Regions from separate parts of the Allobosea sp. CCNWLY174 genome, predicted to be linked through region 2. Evidence: predicted binding sites of a transcription regulator. Region 2 holds the regulator's gene; the other holds the start of a gene.
What was found. Region 2 encodes HrcA, which represses chaperone genes, less so after heat shock. Its sites were predicted from a motif close to GTTAGCACTCNCNNNNNGNGAGTGCTAAC; they were not measured.

Region 1 (8,414 bases), on a different contig from region 2:
TGCGCACCTTCAGGACCCTGGTCGGTATGACGCCGCATCAATATGTGCTGCGCACGCGTCTCCACCGGGCGGCCATGCTGCTGCGCCGGACGGACCAGCCGATCGCGGGCATTGCCTTCGATTGCGGCTTCGGCGACCTCTCAACCTTCAACCGCCGCTTCAAGCGGGTGATGGGCGTGAGTCCGGGCGCCTATCGCATCGCGTGAGCAATATTCAGCGCTTGCCGCCGAAGATCATGCAGGTTTCGGTGCCGTGCGCCAACAGCTTGCCTGCTGCGTCGACCAGCTTGCCTTCACTGGTCGCGACCGAACCGCCACGATGGATCAGCCTGCCCTCGCAGCGCACCGGGCCGCTGGCAGGCATGACCGGGCGGACATAGTTCAGCTTCATCTCCAGCGTGGTGTAGCCCTCGCCGACCCGCAGCGTCGAATGCACGGCGCAGGCCATGGCGGAATCGAGGATCGTCGCCGTCCAGCCGCCGTGGATCGTCCCGAGCGGGTTGAAGAAGCGCGGCGAGGGCGTGCCGACGAAGACCACCCGGCCCTCCTCGACCTCGGCGATGTCGAAATCCATCGCATCGGCGAAGGGCGGGCCGGGATGGCGTCCCTCGATCATCCCGCGCAGGAAGGATGCGCCGTCCTCCGCCAGCAGGACATCACGGCTGACGACTCCGACCTCACGGGACACGGCTACGCTCCATCTCTATCGTGTAGATGCACGATAGAGATGGAGCTGGATAGCGGTCAAGCCGGCTGGTGCGAGATCAGCCGACTTCCCTCGCCGCCCGCCGGATTGCCTTGAGACTGTCGCGCGTCTCGCTCCAGCGTTCCTGGCCGAGCCCGCCCTCGATCCTGTCCTGCGCCGCGCGCCAGTAAGGGATCGCCGCCTCGATCGCGGCGCGGCCCTTCTGCGTCACGGCATAGGTCAGCGCCCTGCCCTTGCAGTCGACCGGCTCGATCAGCTTCTCGGCGGCAAGCAGTTGCAGGTTGCGCGTCAGCGAGGTCCGCTCCAGCGCGAAGCGGTCGGCGAGCTCGGTGACGGAGCGCCAGGCGCCGGTCGAAAGCGCCGAGAGCAGAACGAACTGGGTGATCTTCAAGCCACTCGGCCGCATCGCCTCGTCATAGGCGCGGGTGACGGCGCGTGCGGTCATGCGGACATGCAGCACCACACAGGAACGGGCGATGTCGTCGAGAGGGAGATCAGGGACTGGCGTCGTCATCCCGCCACGATAGCGGGTTTAGTGTCCGGCCGCAGCAGGGCAGATGGCGGCAGTCATCGCGTTCACCTTTTACGCAGCGGATTCCTTGACTCCGGCAGCCCTGGGGCCTATCTCCGCCACGTCGGTTAGCACTCACTCGGTGAGACTGCTAACAGACCCCTTTCACGGGCAAATTCGAGCCCGTCCAGAATAAGACCGAGAGGAAGACAGAACCATGAAGTTCCGTCCGCTGCATGACCGCGTTGTGGTCCGTCGCCTTGATGGCGAAGAGAAGACCAAGGGTGGCATCATCATCCCCGATACCGCCAAGGAAAAGCCCCAGGAAGGCGAGATCGTCGCAGTCGGCCCCGGCGCCCGCGACGACGCCGGCAAGCTGGTTGCTCTCGATGTCAAGAAGGGCGATCGCGTCCTCTTCGGCAAGTGGAGCGGCACCGAGGTCAAGATCGACGGCCAGGATCTCCTGATCATGAAGGAATCCGACATCATGGGCATCGTCGGCTGAGCAGCCAGGCGCCCACCCGTCCGTAGAGTTCAATCAGGAGTAGTCTCATGGCTGCCAAAGAAGTTCGCTTTTCCACCGACGCCCGCGACAAGATGCTGCGCGGCGTGGACATCCTCGCCAATGCCGTGAAGGTCACGCTGGGTCCCAAGGGCCGCAACGTCGTGATCGAGAAGTCGTTCGGCGCCCCGCGCATCACCAAGGACGGCGTCACCGTCGCCAAGGAGATCGAGCTCGCCGACAAGTTCGAGAACATGGGCGCTCAGATGGTCCGCGAAGTCGCTTCGCGCCAGAACGACCATGCCGGCGACGGCACCACCACCGCCACCGTGCTCGCCCAGGCGATCGTCCGTGAAGGCGCCAAGTCGGTTGCGGCCGGCATGAACCCGATGGACCTGAAGCGCGGCATCGACCTCGCCGTCGAGGCCATCGTCGCCGACCTCAAGAAGAACTCCAAGAAGGTCACCTCGAACGCGGAAGTCGCGCAGGTCGGCACCATCTCGGCGAACGGCGACGAGTCGGTCGGCAAGATGATCTCGACCGCGATGCAGAAGGTCGGCAACGAGGGTGTCATCACTGTCGAGGAAGCCAAGACCGCCGAGACCGAGCTCGACGTCGTCGAGGGCATGCAGTTCGACCGCGGCTATCTCTCGCCCTACTTCATCACTAATGCCGAGAAGATGGTCGCCGAGCTCGAGGACCCCTACATCCTCATCTTCGAGAAGAAGCTGTCGTCGCTCCAGGCGATGCTGCCGATCCTCGAGGCCGTCGTGCAGACCGGCAAGCCGCTGCTCATCATCGCCGAGGACGTCGAGGGCGAGGCTCTGGCCACGCTCGTCGTCAACAAGCTCCGTGGCGGCCTGAAGGTCGCAGCCGTCAAGGCTCCGGGCTTCGGTGATCGTCGCAAGGCCATGCTCGAGGACATCTCGATCCTGACCGCCGGTCAGATGATCTCGGAAGACCTCGGCATCAAGCTCGAGACCGTGACGCTCCAGATGCTCGGCCGCGCCAAGAAGGTGCGCATCGAGAAGGAGAACACCACGATTATCGACGGCGCCGGCAAGAAGAAGGACATCGAGGGCCGCGTTGCGCAGATCAAGGCGCAGATCGAGGAGACCACCTCGGACTACGACCGTGAGAAGCTCCAGGAGCGTCTGGCCAAGCTCGCCGGCGGCGTCGCGGTCATCCGCGTCGGCGGCGCGACCGAGGTCGAGGTCAAGGAGAAGAAGGATCGCGTCGACGATGCCCTGAACGCCACCCGCGCTGCGGTGGAAGAAGGCATCCTGCCGGGCGGCGGCGTCGCCCTGCTGCGCGCCCTGAACTCGGTCAAGTCGATCAAGACCCAGAACGACGACCAGAAGACCGGCGTCGAGATCGTCCGCAAGGCGATCGCTGCTCCGGCCCGCCAGATCGTCGACAACGCCGGCGGTGACGGCGCGGTCGTGATCGGCAAGCTGCTGGAGTCGAAGGACTACGCCTGGGGCTACAACGCCCAGACCGGCGAGTACGGCGATCTGGTCAAGGCCGGCATCATCGACCCGACCAAGGTCGTGCGCACGGCGATCCAGGACGCGGCTTCGATCGCCGGCCTGCTGATCACCACCGAGGCGATGATCGCCGAGACGCCGAAGAAGGACGCCCCGATGCCCCCGATGGGCGGCGGCGGCATGGGCGGCATGGACTTCTGAGGAAGTCCAGACGCCCCAGACATTAACTGCCGAAACCGGGCAAGCCCGGTTTCGGTGGCGGCATGGACTTCTGATCCAGGCCACCAGGCTCAACTATGGAAGGCCCGGCGCAAGCCGGGCCTTTTTCGTCACATCACCCAAGATCCTGGCGATATCGACCCGGACAATCTTGCCAGCTGCCGCAAGGTTCTTCCAACTGCAGACATCGCACGACTATCCCGTTCCCCGTGAGTCGGGCCGGCCTTTCGCCATCGCGCGCCACAATGAGGCATACCCGCGCGACGGGCGGAGCGGAGATCATCAATGGTTCGGCGGTCTGCTGTGATTGTCGGCGTCTACGCCATGATCGGCTTCCTGGCGGTAGCGGCCGCGGCCGCGAGCGGCTGGTACGCCTTCCGAGACGCCCCGCCCACCATCCTGTCGGTCGCAGTTGGCGGAAAGGGCGGCAATGTCGATCAGCTGATGGGCGAGGTCCGCGATCTTGTCGCGACGCAGTCGAAGACCATCCGCCTCGAGATCGTACATACCGACGGCTCGGCGACGAATGCGCGCCTGGTTGCCGACGGCAAGGCGGCCCTCGCCTCGGTGCAGGCCGACATCATGACCGCGCCGACCGTCAGGGCCGTCGCAGTCGTTGCGCGCGAACATTTCCAGCTGATCGCGCGCCGCTCGTCCGGCATCCGGAGCCTGCGGGATCTTGCCGGCAAGCGCCTCGCCCTTCCGCCGGAAGGCACCTCGGGCAATCAGAACTTCTTCGCACTCGCGCAGCATCACGACCTGCCATTGGCCGAGATCAAGGTCAGCGCCGGCCCCGTCAACGACAACTTCGCAGCACTGGAGCGCGGCGAGATCGACGCGATCGCCTTCGTCAGGGCACTACGCGATCCCGCCACTGTCGAGGTCATGCGGCGCCTGCAGCAACGCGGCGACGGGCTCTTCTTCGTGCCGGTCGAGCAGGCCTCAGCGATCAAACTGGTGAAGCCCTATGTCAGCGAAAGCAGCATCAGCCAGGGGACCTATCAGGGATATCCGCCCGTCCCCGAGCAGGACACGCCGACGCTGGCGATCGGAATCAATCTTGTAGCGGGCGTCAAAGTGCCGGACGCCGCCGTCGAGGAACTGACACGGATCCTGTTCGAAGAGCAGTTGCGTCTCGCCTTCCGGACACCACTCGCCGCGGGTATCGCGCGGCCGGCACAGAACGGCCCGTCCGTGGCGATCCATGCCGGCGCAAAAGCCTATTACGACGGCGCCAGGCCGTTCCTTCTGGTGCGCTATCGCGATGAGATCACCTTCATGATCTCGATGCTGACCATCGCGTATTCCGGCGTGATGATGCTGCGGCTGCAGATCCGCAACCGGCGCAAGGTTCGGGTCAGCGCCTACAATGACAAGCTGATCGACATCGCGTCGCGGGCGCAGGAGGCAGATGACCTTGCGACGCTGCACGGCTGCCGTAAGGATCTCAACCTGCTGATCCAGCGGGTGATGAAGGATTTCTCGGAAGAGCGGATCTCCGACCAGGGCTTCCACGTGTTTTCGTTGAGCTGGGAGGCCGTGCGCGCCTCGATCGCCGAAGCGATAGGCGAAGCGCGCGCGTCCGGGCAGGCCGGCAAGCGAGTAGCTGCCTAGGCGGCTCGACTTTGCACAGGCATGTGAAGCCACGCGCTTGCATCGACTTTGGTTGTAGGCCCTAGATCGCAGCTGGTGCGGCATCCTGCCGCGCTCTGCTTTCGGGGGTCCCTTTCATGAACAACCCTGCTTTGGGCGATGCCGCCAAGTTGATCGGCCGCATCCTGCTCGCCCTGATGTTCGTGCTCGCCGGCTGGTCCAAGATCAGCGGCTATGCCGGCACGCAAGCCTACATGGCCTCGGCCGGCGTGCCCGGCATCCTGCTGCCACTCGTCATCATCGTCGAGCTGATCGGCGGCCTGATGATCGTCGTCGGCTTCAAGACCCGCCTCGTCGCCCTCGCCCTGTTCGCCTTCACCATCGCAGCCTCGGTGCTGTTCCACATGAACTGGGCGCAGCCGATGCAGCAGCTCATGTTCATGAAGAACCTTGCCGTGGCCGGCGGCTTCCTCGTGCTGTTCGCGGCCGGCGCAGGCGCCTATTCGGTCGACAAGGACTGAAGCCCATCACAAAACGCTGAAAAAGCGCGGCCCGGACTTGAGCCGGGCCTTTTTTGTGCGCAGGGCTGATCTACAACGCTTTCTACTAGGCAGCGCGTCTCCCGCGCTGATTCCCCGACAAGGACGATGCCATGCGCCTGTTGAGTTTCGCCGTCGCCGCGCTTGCCGTGATCGCGCTCGTGGTCGGCCAGCAAAGCGGCAGCCACGGCATCCTCGGCCTCGGCGCCGTCGGCCTGCTGCTAGCATTCGCCACCTTCCGGGCTACCGAGATCAGCACCTTCCTGAAAATCTTCTCGGTCATCTTCGCGGTGGAATACGTCGCGACCGGTGCCGGCGCGGTGCTGGCGCAAGTCGGCTTCTGGCCGGCCGGCTGGCAGGCGATCGCACCGCCGGCGAGCCTGCCGACGACGATCGCCGTCTTCGGCATCCTCGTCTATGCGATCTCGTTCATCCCGGCGATCCGGCGCATCGCCCGGCTGGCTTCGCCCTATTTCGAGGCGCCGGAAGCGACCACGGCGCAGCTCTGGCCGGTGAAGCCCTTCTCGATCGGCACGGGCCGCCTCGGCATCGCGCTGCTGGTCTTCCTCGTGGTGCTCAACCAGATCCAGGTCGGCATCTCGCTGCGCCTTTCCTTCTTCAACCGCGATTTCTACAACGCGATCCAGGAGAAGGACGCGGCGACTTTCTGGTACCAGCTGATTTACGTCTTCAGCGTCTGGGCCGCGATCTTCGTCATCTCCAACCTGATCGAGATGATCGCCAACTACACGCTCCTGATCCGCTGGCGCCGCTGGATGGCGGAGAGCTTCAGCGCGGCCTGGCTGCGCAACGCCAATCACTACCGGGTCTCGCTCGCCCACACCGCGGACAATCCCGACCAGCGTATCGCCGAAGACACGCGCGCCTTCGTCAACCAGACCTACAGCTTCGCCCTGCCGCTGCTGACGCAGGTATCGACGCTGGTCTCGTTTTCGATCATCCTCTGGTCGATCCCGGTTGCCAGCGTCGTGCCGGGGACCGAGATCAGCATTCCCGGCTTCATCTTCTGGATGGCGCTGATCTATTCGGTCGCCGCGACCTGGATCGCCCATCTCATCGGCCGGCCGATGATCGGCCTGGAGTTCGAACAGGAGCGGCGCGAGGCGAATTTCCGCTATTCGCTGGCCCGCCTGCGCGAATATTCCGAGCAGATCGCCCTGATGCGCGGCGAGACCTCCGAGCAGCGCCACCTCACCGAACGCTTCGGCGACATCGTCCAGAACTTCTACCGGCTGGTCTGGGCGCGGGTGCGGCTGACGACCTTCACCCTGTCCTTCGCGCAAGCCAATGTCGTCGTGCCCTACATCCTGCTCGCGCCGCATTACTTCTCGGGCAAGATCACGCTCGGCATCATGACCCAGGTCGCCTCGGCCTTCGACCGGGTGCAGACGGCGATGTCGTTCTTCATCGACCGCTACCAGTCGATCGCCTCCTATGTCGCCTCGATCAACCGCCTCACCACCTTCGAGGCTGCGATCGCCCAGGCGGAAGCGCAGGGAGCCGGCGGCGCAGACGCCGGGATCGACATCGCGCAGAAGGCCGGCACGGACACGACGATCGAGACGCTGTCGCTCACCCTGCCGAATGGCCAGCCGATCGTGAGCGCATCCGACCTGACCCTGCCTGCGGGTCAGTCGACGCTGGTCGTCGGCCCCTCGGGCTCCGGCAAGTCGACCCTGTTCCGGGCGCTTGCCGGCATCTGGCCCTTCGGCAAGGGCAAGGTAGCGGCGCCCGCCGGCCAGACCATGTTGCTATTGCCGCAGCGGCCCTATCTGCCGCAGGGATCCCTGCGGGCGGTGCTGTCCTACCCCGCAGAGCCGAACGCCTTCAGCGATGCCGACATCCGCGCAGCCATGGAGAAGGTCAAGCTCGGCCATCTCACCGATCGGCTCGATGAGGTCGACCTCTGGGGCCAGCGCCTCTCAGGCGGCGAGCAGCAGCGGCTCGCGGTCGCCCGTGCGCTGCTGGCCAAGCCCGACTGGCTCTTCCTCGACGAAGCGACCGCCTCGCTCGACGAGACGCTCGAGAACGAGATCTATGCGATGATCCGGCGCGAACTGCCGCAGACCAGCATCGTCTCGATCGGTCACCGCTCGACATTGCGCGCTTTGCACGACGGGCTGGTCGCGATGGAAAAGAACGCCGACGGCACCTTCAGCCCGAAGGCGAAGGCCATGGCGGAGGCGAGGTAACCACAGCGACCTGTCCCTCTCCCCTGGCGGGATAGGGTGAAGATGAGGGGTCTCGCAACGCAGGTCGCTGGCCGTGCGTCGTGTGGAGGCGGCCCCCTCCCAACCTGAGCGAACCCTCATCCGGCCCTTCGGGCCACCTTCTCGCAAGGGAGAAGGGCGGGTGCCGCCTCAGATACCGCGGTCGAAGCGGATTTCGCCAGCACCCGTCTTGATGACGAGACGGCCTTCGACCAGGTCCCATTGCCGTGCGGTGCGCAGAGCCATCAGATAGCTGCGCTCGAAATCCGCGACGCTCTTGTCGCAGGCGGCCTTGGTCACCGCGATCGGGCCGACGGCGAAGCCCTGCTGGCGCAGCGGATAGGCCGAGGCCGAAAAGGTGTTGCAGCCGGCAAAGCCGGTGCCACGCAGATTGGAATCGACCTTCAGCGTTGCCTTGAAGCTGTTGATCGGCTTGCCGTTCAGCTGGGTCGCCGTCCAGGAGGCGTCGAACGGAAAATTCTTCTCCTGCTTCGGCGGCGGAGCGTCCTGCGGCTGCTCACTACGAGACGGCATCTGCTGGCGACGCTGCGCGAGCGCATCGCTCACCAGAACCGGCGAGAGGGAGAGAGCGAGAGCGGCCAGGAGGCCAAGGCGCGACTGCGTATT
Region 2 (8,414 bases):
ACATAAATTCCGCAGCCTCGGGCCGCAGGTACTGGAATCGATCGATATCCACGCCAGCGAGCGCTTCGTCACCGACTGGCTGGAATAACGCTCAGCGCCCGCCGGCCGCCGCGATCAGCTTGGCGATCTCGCTTTGGCCGCGCTTGCGGGCGTGCTGGAGCGGGCTGACGCCATCCTTGTCGGCGAGATTGGGGTCGGCGCCCGCAGCGAGCACGAGCCGGGCCACCTCCCGATGGCGCGGGCCGCCATCGCCGAGGATCACGATCTCCAGCAGACAGGTCCAGCCGAGATTGTTGACGTGATTCACGTCGATGCCTGATGTCAGGAGCAGCTTGGCGGTCTCGACATGGGCGCGCTCGCAGGCTGGGATCAGGGCATTGCCGCCATAGCGGTTGCGGATCGTGAGATCGGGCTTCAGCGGCAGCATCGCCGCGATGATCTCGGTGCGGCCGCTGGCGCCGGCCAGAAGCCAGGGCGTGTCCTGGTTCGACGCCTGGGCGTTGGGACTCGCGCCTGCCGCCAGCAGCGCCTTGGCGACGGCGACATGATTGCCGGCGACGGCGAGCAGGAGCGCCGTCTGACGCTGGCCATCGCGCTGTTCGAGATCCGCCTTGGCGGCGATCAGGCGATTCACCGCGGCAAGATCGCCACGGGCGGCCGCTTCGAGCAGACCGGTCTGTGCTTCGCTCGCTCCGGCCATCAGCAGCACTCCCGCCAGCAACGCAGCAGCCGGCAGCGGCCGCCTCATCGCCCGCCATCGAGCAGGCGCCCGACCACTTTGGCGGTGTAGTCGACCATCGGCACGATCCGGGCATAGTTCAGCCGGGTCGGGCCGATGATGCCGACCACGCCGACGATGCGCTGGCCGCCATCGCGAAAAGGCGCGGCGATGATCGACGAACCCGACATCGAGAACAGCTTGTTCTCCGAGCCGATGAAAATGCGCACGCCATCGCCGGCCTCAGCCCGCGAGAGCAGGTCGATCAGTTCGGTCTGCGTCTCCAGATCGGCGAAGAGCAGGCGGATGCGCTCCAGATCCTCCTGCGCCTTCAGGTCCTCGAGCAGATTGGCCTGGCCGCGCACGATGAGATGCCGGTCGCCGGAAGGGCCGGAGCTCGTCGCGATCCCGGTCTCGACCAGCCGGGCGGTCAGTTCGTCGAGCTCGCGCTCCATCAGGGCGCGGCTGTCGGCGATCTCGCGGCGAAGCTCGTCGAGCGTCTTGCCGACGATGCGGGCATTGAGGAAGTTGCCGGCCTCGACCAGCGCCGACGCCGGCAAGCCCGCCGGCAGCGCGAGGATGCGGTTCTCGACGGTGCCGTCATCGGCGACGAGCACGGCGAGCGCGCGGCCGGCATCGAGCCGGACGAATTCGATATGGCGCAGGCGCGCATTGGCCTTGGTGGTGACGACGACGCCGGCGCCGCGCGACAGGCCAGACAGCAAGGCCGAGGCCTCGGTCAGCGTCTGGTCGAGCGAGCGATTGCTGGCGGCGGCCCTGATCTGCGCCTCGATGCGGCCGCGCTCGTCCGAGGTGAGATTGCCGACCTCCATCATGCCGTCGACGAAGAATCGCAGGCCCCGCTCGGTCGGCAGCCGCCCGGCCGAGGTGTGCGGAGCGTAGATCAGCCCCGCCATCTCCAGATCGGTCATGACATTGCGCACCGTCGCCGGCGACAGCGCGATCGGCAGCAGCCGGGCGATGTTGCGCGAGCCGACCGGCTCGCCGGTGGTCAGGTAGCCGTCGACGATCTGCCGGAAGATCTCGCGCGAGCGCTGGTCGATCTCGACCAGGCCGCCGGGTGTCTCGGGGCGCGTATGGGCGCTCATTCCGTGGCGAACAACCTCAACTGCATGATCCATTGTCCCCGCTGGGCGCGGCGGGATCAAGTCCCATGGCCCGCTCGCCTTGCCGCACCCCGCTTAAGCGCCTACAAGCCGCCGACTCCAAAAGACAGGAAGACACGATGAGACCCTCGAAGCGCGCAGCCGACGAGATGCGGAAGGTCACGCTGGAACGCGGCGTGGTGCGCTATGCGGAAGGCTCGTGCATGGTCACCTTCGGCGAGACCAAGGTGCTCTGCGCCGCCACCGTCGAGGAAAAGGGGCCGCCGTGGCTGCGCGGCACCGGCAAGGGCTGGGTCACCGCCGAATATTCGATGCTGCCGCGCGCCACGCATGAGCGCACCCGCCGCGAGGTCACCTCCGGCAAGCCCTCGGGCCGCACGCAGGAGATTCAGCGCCTGGTCGGGCGTTCGCTTCGCGCCGTGGTCGACCTGACCGCGATCGGCGAGCGCCAGATCGTCGTCGATTGCGACGTGCTGCAGGCCGATGGCGGCACCCGCACCGCCTCGATCACCGGCGCCTGGGTCGCACTGCACGACGCGCTGAAATGGATGGAGGGGCGCGGTATGCTGAAAGGTGCCAATCCGCTGAAGGATCATGTCGCAGCGATCTCCTGCGGCATCGTCGCCGGCAATCCGGTGATCGATCTCGACTATGTCGAGGATTCCGGCGCGCAGACCGACGCGAATTTCGTCATCACCGGCTCCGGCGGTCTCGTCGAGGTGCAGGGCACCGCCGAGGGCGCGCCGTTCTCCGAGGAGGAACTGCTGGCGCTGCTGAAGCTCGCCAAGGGCGGGGTGTCGAAGCTGGTGGCGCTGCAGAAGGCGGCGGTGGCCTGACGCCATGACCACGAACCGCCTCCTCACCGGCAAGGTCGTGATCGCGACCCACAACCAAGGCAAATTGCGCGAAATGCGCGAGCTGCTGGCGCCCTATGGCGTCGAGCTGGTCTCGGCCGGCGAGCTTGGCCTGCCGGAGCCGGTCGAGGATGGCCACATGTTCGCCGAGAACGCCGCGATCAAGGCGGTGGCGGCGGCCAAGGCTTCCGGCCTGCCGGCGCTGGCCGATGATTCCGGCGTCTGCATCGATGCGCTCGATGGTGCGCCCGGCCTGTTCTCGGCCAACTGGGCCGGGCCGGGTAAGGATTTTGCCCCGGCGCTGGCCCGTGTGCAGGCCGAGCTTGCAAAGCGCGGCGCGACCACGCCCGAGCAGCGCAAGGCACATTTCGTCTCGGCGCTGGTGATCGCCTGGCCGGACGGGCATCAGGAATTGTTCGAAGGCCGCGTCTTCGGCACGATCGTCGAGGCGCCGCGTGGCACCGCCGGCTTCGGCTACGACCCGATCTTCCAGCCGGCCGGGCATGGCAAGACCTTCGGCGAGATGAGCGCAGAGGAGAAGCACGGTATCCCTAAGGACGGCTCCCCCGGCCTGTCGCACCGGGCCCGCGCCTTCCATGTGCTCGCCGCCGCCTGCCTGAGGGCCCCCGCTTGAGCCCTTCGGCCGCCCTTGCCGCGCGGCCCGGCGTGCCGGCGCATCCGACTGCGGATGCCGGCTTCGCCGTCTATGTGCACTGGCCGTTCTGCCTGGCCAAATGCCCCTATTGCGACTTCAACTCCCATGTCCGGCACCAGCCGCCGGACCAGGCGCGCTATATCGCCGCCTTCCGCCGCGAGATCGCCCAGCGTGCCGAGCTGGCGCCGGGACGCACGGTGTCCTCGATCTTCTTCGGCGGCGGCACGCCTTCGCTGATGGAGGGTGCGACGGTCGGGGCGATCCTCGATGCGATCGGTGAGCATTGGGCCGTCGATCCCGATTGCGAGGTCTCGCTGGAGGCCAACCCGACCAGCGTCGAGGCCGGGCGCTTCCGCGATTTCCGCGCCGCCGGCGTCAACCGCGTCTCGCTCGGCGTGCAGGCGCTGAACGATGCCGATCTCAAGGCGCTCGGGCGGATGCATTCGGCGCAGGAGGCGCTCGATGCGGTCGCGATCGCGCGGCGCTATTTCGAGCGCTATTCCTTCGACCTGATCTATGCCCGCTCGCCGAACCAGACACCGGCGCTGTGGCAGGCCGAGCTCGAGCTCGCGATCAGCCATGCGGCGGAGCATCTTTCGCTCTACCAGCTCACCATCGAACCAGGCACGGCGTTCGAGCAGCTCTACAAGGCCGGCAAACTCGCCATTCCCGACCCTGATGCGGGCGCAGCGCTCTACGAGCTGACGCAGGAGATCACGAACAAGCACGGGCTGCCGGTCTACGAGATCTCGAACCATGCCCGGCCGGGCGCGGAATGCCGGCACAACCTGATCTATTGGCATTACGGCGAATATGCCGGTATCGGGCCGGGCGCCCATGGCCGGCTGGTGACGGCGGATGGTCGCTATGCGCAATCGACCGAGAAGCGCCCCGAGACCTGGCTGGAGCGGATCGAGGCCGGCGGCGACGCCCTGATCGAGAACGAGAAACTCTCGGCCGAGGCGCAGGGCGACGAGTACCTGCTGATGGGCCTGCGGCTCGTCGAAGGCATCGATCTCGACGTGTTCGAGGGGCTGGCCGGGCGCAAGCTCAACGGCAACCGTATCGGCAGCCTGATCGCCGAAGGCTTCCTCACCCGCAGGGCCAATGGCCGGCTCGCCGCGACGCCGGACGGTGCGCTGCTGCTCGATGCGCTCGTCGCCGATCTCGCAGCGTGAGCGCCGATCCCGGCGGCAGCCGGACTCCACATCATTAAACCGATTTAGTCAGATGAGAAGCCCTGCTGGAGCAGGCCTCGTCATGACCGGGCGGTCTCCTTCCGCCACGTCACCGCCGCAATCGGCGCTCCCGATGGCCGGGTAAGAACAGCATAAGTTCAACCCAGGGAGGTCACCGATGCAGCAACGCATGATCGATGAATCACGCCCCGCCTTGTCACGCCGCCGCCTGTTGCAGGTTGCCGGCGCCGGAGCCCTCGCCGCTGCCGCCGATACGGCCCTGGCGCAGGCTCCGGCTGCAAGGCCCGGCCCGCCCACGACGATCACGACGCCGCCGCGCGATTTCAGCCGTGGCGGCGCGCCGACCACCTATTTCTGGGACCCGGACGTCCTCGCCGTCGATCCCGCCTTCGAAGGGCTAGCCCAGCCCAATGCCGCGATCCAGCGGCTGTGGACCGGGGCACTCTGGGCGGAAGGCCCGGCCTGGAACGCACAGGGGCGCTATCTCGTCTGGAGCGACATCCCGAACAACCGGCAGATGCGCTGGCTCGAGGATGACGGCCGCGTCAGCGTCTTCCGCACGCCCTCGGGGAACAGCAACGGCAACAGCTTCGATTTCCAGGGCCGGCAGCTCTCCTGCGAGCATCTCAACCGCCGCGTCGTGCGCTACGAACTCGACGGCTCGGTGACGATCCTCGCCGACAAGTTCGACGGCAAGCGGCTGAATTCGCCCAATGACGTCGTCCAGCATCCCGATGGCAGCTACTGGTTCACCGATCCGCCCTATGGCGGCCAGCTCTATGAGGGCGCGCCCGATGCGGCCGGCGGGCCGAGCAACACCAGCGGCAAGATCAATCCCCGGCTCGGCCAGCCGCCCGAGATCGGCTTCTACAAGCGCGAATTGCCGACGAATTGCTATCGCATCGATCCCAGCGGCCGCGTCGATCTTGTCGTCACCGAGCAGCAGGTCCCCGATCCGAACGGCTTATGCTTCTCGCCGGACTACAAGAAGCTCTACATCGCCTCGACCGGCAAGGGCCCTGGCGATACCGGCGCCGGTGGCAAGGGCGACATCCACGTCTTCGACGTCGGCGCCGACAACAAGCTCTCCAACGGCAAGCTGTTCTCCGACTGCATGGTCGACGGGGTGAAATGTGGACCGGACGGACTGCGCTGCGACGTGCAGGGCAATCTCTGGGCCTCCAGCAATGCTGGGCGCGCGGTCGGCTACAACGGCGTGCTCTGCTTCAACCCGGAGGGCAAGCTGATCGGCCGCATCCGGCTGCCGGAGGTCTGCGGCAATGTCTGCTTCGGCGGACCCAAGCGCAACAGGCTGTTCATGGCGGCGAGCCAGTCGATCTATGCGCTCTATCTGGGCACGCAGGGGGCCGGGCCGGGCTGAGCGCCCGGCTCAGGCCTCACTCTGCTCGGGCTCGGGCCGGTCCTGCTCCGCGGGATCGGCCTCGACCTTCGCCTCCGGCTTCTCCTGCCCGGCATAGAGCTTGGGGAGATAGGTCTCGTACCAGGCCTTCAGCTCCGCCAGCGCCGGTTGTTCGAGATTGCGGCGCAGGTAGGCCTCGATCCGTGGCAAATGCTTGAGATAGCCCGGCTTGCCGTCGCGGCGGTCAAGCCTCGCGAAGATGCCGGCGATCTTGGTATTGCGCTGGGCGCCGAGGATGGCATAGGCGCGGGCGAAGCCCGGCACGTCGAAATGGGGATCGGTGCCGCGCCGCGCCCCCGCATAGGCGGCGAGCAGGCGCAGCTCCAGCGCCGCCGGCACGTCGACACGCGCGTCCTGGCCGAGCGAGACGAGATCATAGGCGGGGTGGCCGAGCACGGAGTCCTGGAAATCGATCAGGCCGAGCCTGGCATGGCCGACGCGATCGGGGAGCCAGATCAGGTTCGGCGAGTGATAATCGCGCAAGGTCCAGGTCGCCGGCGTCTCGAAGAGCTCGTCGAAGAGCTTGTCCCAGATGCGGCTGAACTCGGCCCGCGTCACCGCCGGCAAGGTGACGCCCGCGATGTGCGGGGCATACCAGTCGAGCACCAGCTCGGTCTCGATGGCAAGCGCCTCGCGGTCATAGTCGGGCATGACATGATCGCGCCCTTCGACCACCGGCAGAATCGTCGGCAGGGCATGCCGGTGCAGTTCGGCGAGCAGGCGGGCGGCGGCCTCGTAGCGATCGGGGATCGGCCCGTCGGCGCCGACGACCGGCTCGGCCCCGAGGTCCTCGATGATCAGCAGGCCGGTGACGAGATCCTGTGCCAGGATGTCCGGAGCCGAGAGGCCGAGCGAGCGCAGGGCCTTGTCCATGGCGACGAAGGCGTCGACGGTCTCGGCGAGATGGGCGATGGCGCTGTAGGGCTTGCCCTGGCGGATCGCCGGCCCATCCGGACGCGGCGGCGAGATCATCAGGATCGCGGTCTCGCCCGACGGCCTGATCAGGCGCTCATAGGCGCGGCTCGAGGCATCGCCGAGCATGAACTCGCGCCTCGCCTCGCTCCAGCCGGCTTCGTCGATCAGGCGGCGGGCACCGATCGCAAGCGCAAGCCGCTGGCGCCAGAGCACGCCGCCGGAGAGCGTCGCGATCCGGCCCTGCTCGGGGTTGTCCGGATCGACCTCCAGCACGATGTCGAGCCGTCGGCCCGCCGGGAGGCGCGTGCCGGCCCGGTCCGGCCATTCGACGATGGTCATCGCGAGGTCGAGGTCCTCGATCAGGCCGATATCGTCGAGCTCGTCGGGGCTGCGGACGCGGTAGAGATCGGCATGGAGCAGGAGCCCACGCGCGCTGTCATAGCTCTGCACCAAGGTGAAGGTCGGGCTCGGCGCTTCCAGCGCCGGATCGCCGGCGAGGCGGCGCAGCATGGCCCGCGCCAGCAGCGACTTGCCGGCGCCGAGATGTCCGGAGAGCGCGACGATGTCGCCGGTCTTGAGGATGTCGGCGATGTCCTCAGCCAGCCGGACCGTCGCGGCCTCGTTCGGCAGGATGACGGTATGGGTACCCGCGCGCGCGGCCTCGTCACTCATTCAGCAGCGTCCGAGATGCGCATGCCTTCAGGCGGGAAGACGACGGTGACACGCGTGCCCTTGCCCAGGGCGGAGTCGAGCTCGACGCGGCCGCCATGCAGCTCGACAATCGAGCGGACCATCGACAGGCCGAGCCCGACGCCGCGATGGCGCGATCCCAGCGAATGACTCTCGAAGCGGTCGAACACCTTCTCCTTGACCTCGTCCGGGATGCCGCGACCCTCGTCGGCGACGGTGATGCGGATCTCGCCGCCGAAGCGGCCGGCGCTGACGCTGATGGTCTGGCCGGGTTGCGAGAAGCCGATCGCATTGGAAAGCAGGTTGAACAGGATCTGGCGCAGGCGCTTGGGATCGGCGCGCAAGGGGCCGGTCTGGGGGGCGATGTCGACCTGCAGCCTGAGCTTGCTGTCGGCCAGGCGATCCTGCAGCCCGGTCGCGGCCTGGGCGATGCTCTTGGCGACATCGACCTCCTCGATATCGAGCGCCAGCGCGCCATTGTCGATCGAGGCGAGGTCGAGGATGTCGTTGATGATGGCGAGCAGCGCGCCGGAGGACCGGACGATGTGGCCGGTATAGTCGCGCTGCTTTTCGTTGAGCGCGCCGACCGTCTCCTCGCCGAGCAGTTGCGCGAAGCCGATGATGTTGGTCAGCGGCGAGCGCAACTCGTAGGAGACGTGGTGGACGAACTCCTCGCGAAGCCGTGAAGCGCGCTCCAGGGCGTCGTTGCGTTCGGTCAGTGCCCGCTCGACGTTCACGCCAGCGGTGACGTCGGCGAAGGTGATCAGCGTCGCGCCATCGGGCAGCGGCGTGGCCGTGCAGTCGAGCACCGTGCCGTCGCGGCGTTCCATATGGCA

Region 1: the regulator HrcA is predicted to act here: its motif matches at 1,344-1,372, upstream of groES (co-chaperone GroES).

Annotation. Positions count from the first base shown of each region.
Region 1 is NZ_JBBBBQ010000004.1:493,760-502,173, reverse strand. It holds gene V7S63_RS16025 (AraC family transcriptional regulator) at 1-206, shown strand, start outside; gene V7S63_RS16020 (PaaI family thioesterase) at 214-687, opposite strand; gene V7S63_RS16015 (MarR family winged helix-turn-helix transcriptional regulator) at 764-1,219, opposite strand; gene groES (co-chaperone GroES) at 1,434-1,721, shown strand; gene groL (chaperonin GroEL) at 1,769-3,406, shown strand; gene V7S63_RS16000 (TAXI family TRAP transporter solute-binding subunit) at 3,710-5,038, shown strand; gene V7S63_RS15995 (DoxX family protein) at 5,104-5,538, shown strand; gene V7S63_RS15990 (ABC transporter ATP-binding protein/permease) at 5,670-7,769, shown strand; gene V7S63_RS15985 (META domain-containing protein) at 7,938-8,414, opposite strand, start outside.
Region 2 is NZ_JBBBBQ010000010.1:66,024-74,437, reverse strand. It holds gene V7S63_RS23670 (cupin domain-containing protein) at 1-88, shown strand, start outside; gene V7S63_RS23665 (ankyrin repeat domain-containing protein) at 92-748, opposite strand; gene hrcA (heat-inducible transcriptional repressor HrcA) at 745-1,827, opposite strand; gene rph (ribonuclease PH) at 1,965-2,681, shown strand; gene rdgB (RdgB/HAM1 family non-canonical purine NTP pyrophosphatase) at 2,686-3,333, shown strand; gene hemW (radical SAM family heme chaperone HemW) at 3,330-4,532, shown strand; gene V7S63_RS23640 (SMP-30/gluconolactonase/LRE family protein) at 4,723-5,934, shown strand; gene tsaE (tRNA (adenosine(37)-N6)-threonylcarbamoyltransferase complex ATPase subunit type 1 TsaE) at 5,944-7,560, opposite strand; gene V7S63_RS23630 (sensor histidine kinase) at 7,557-8,414, opposite strand, start outside.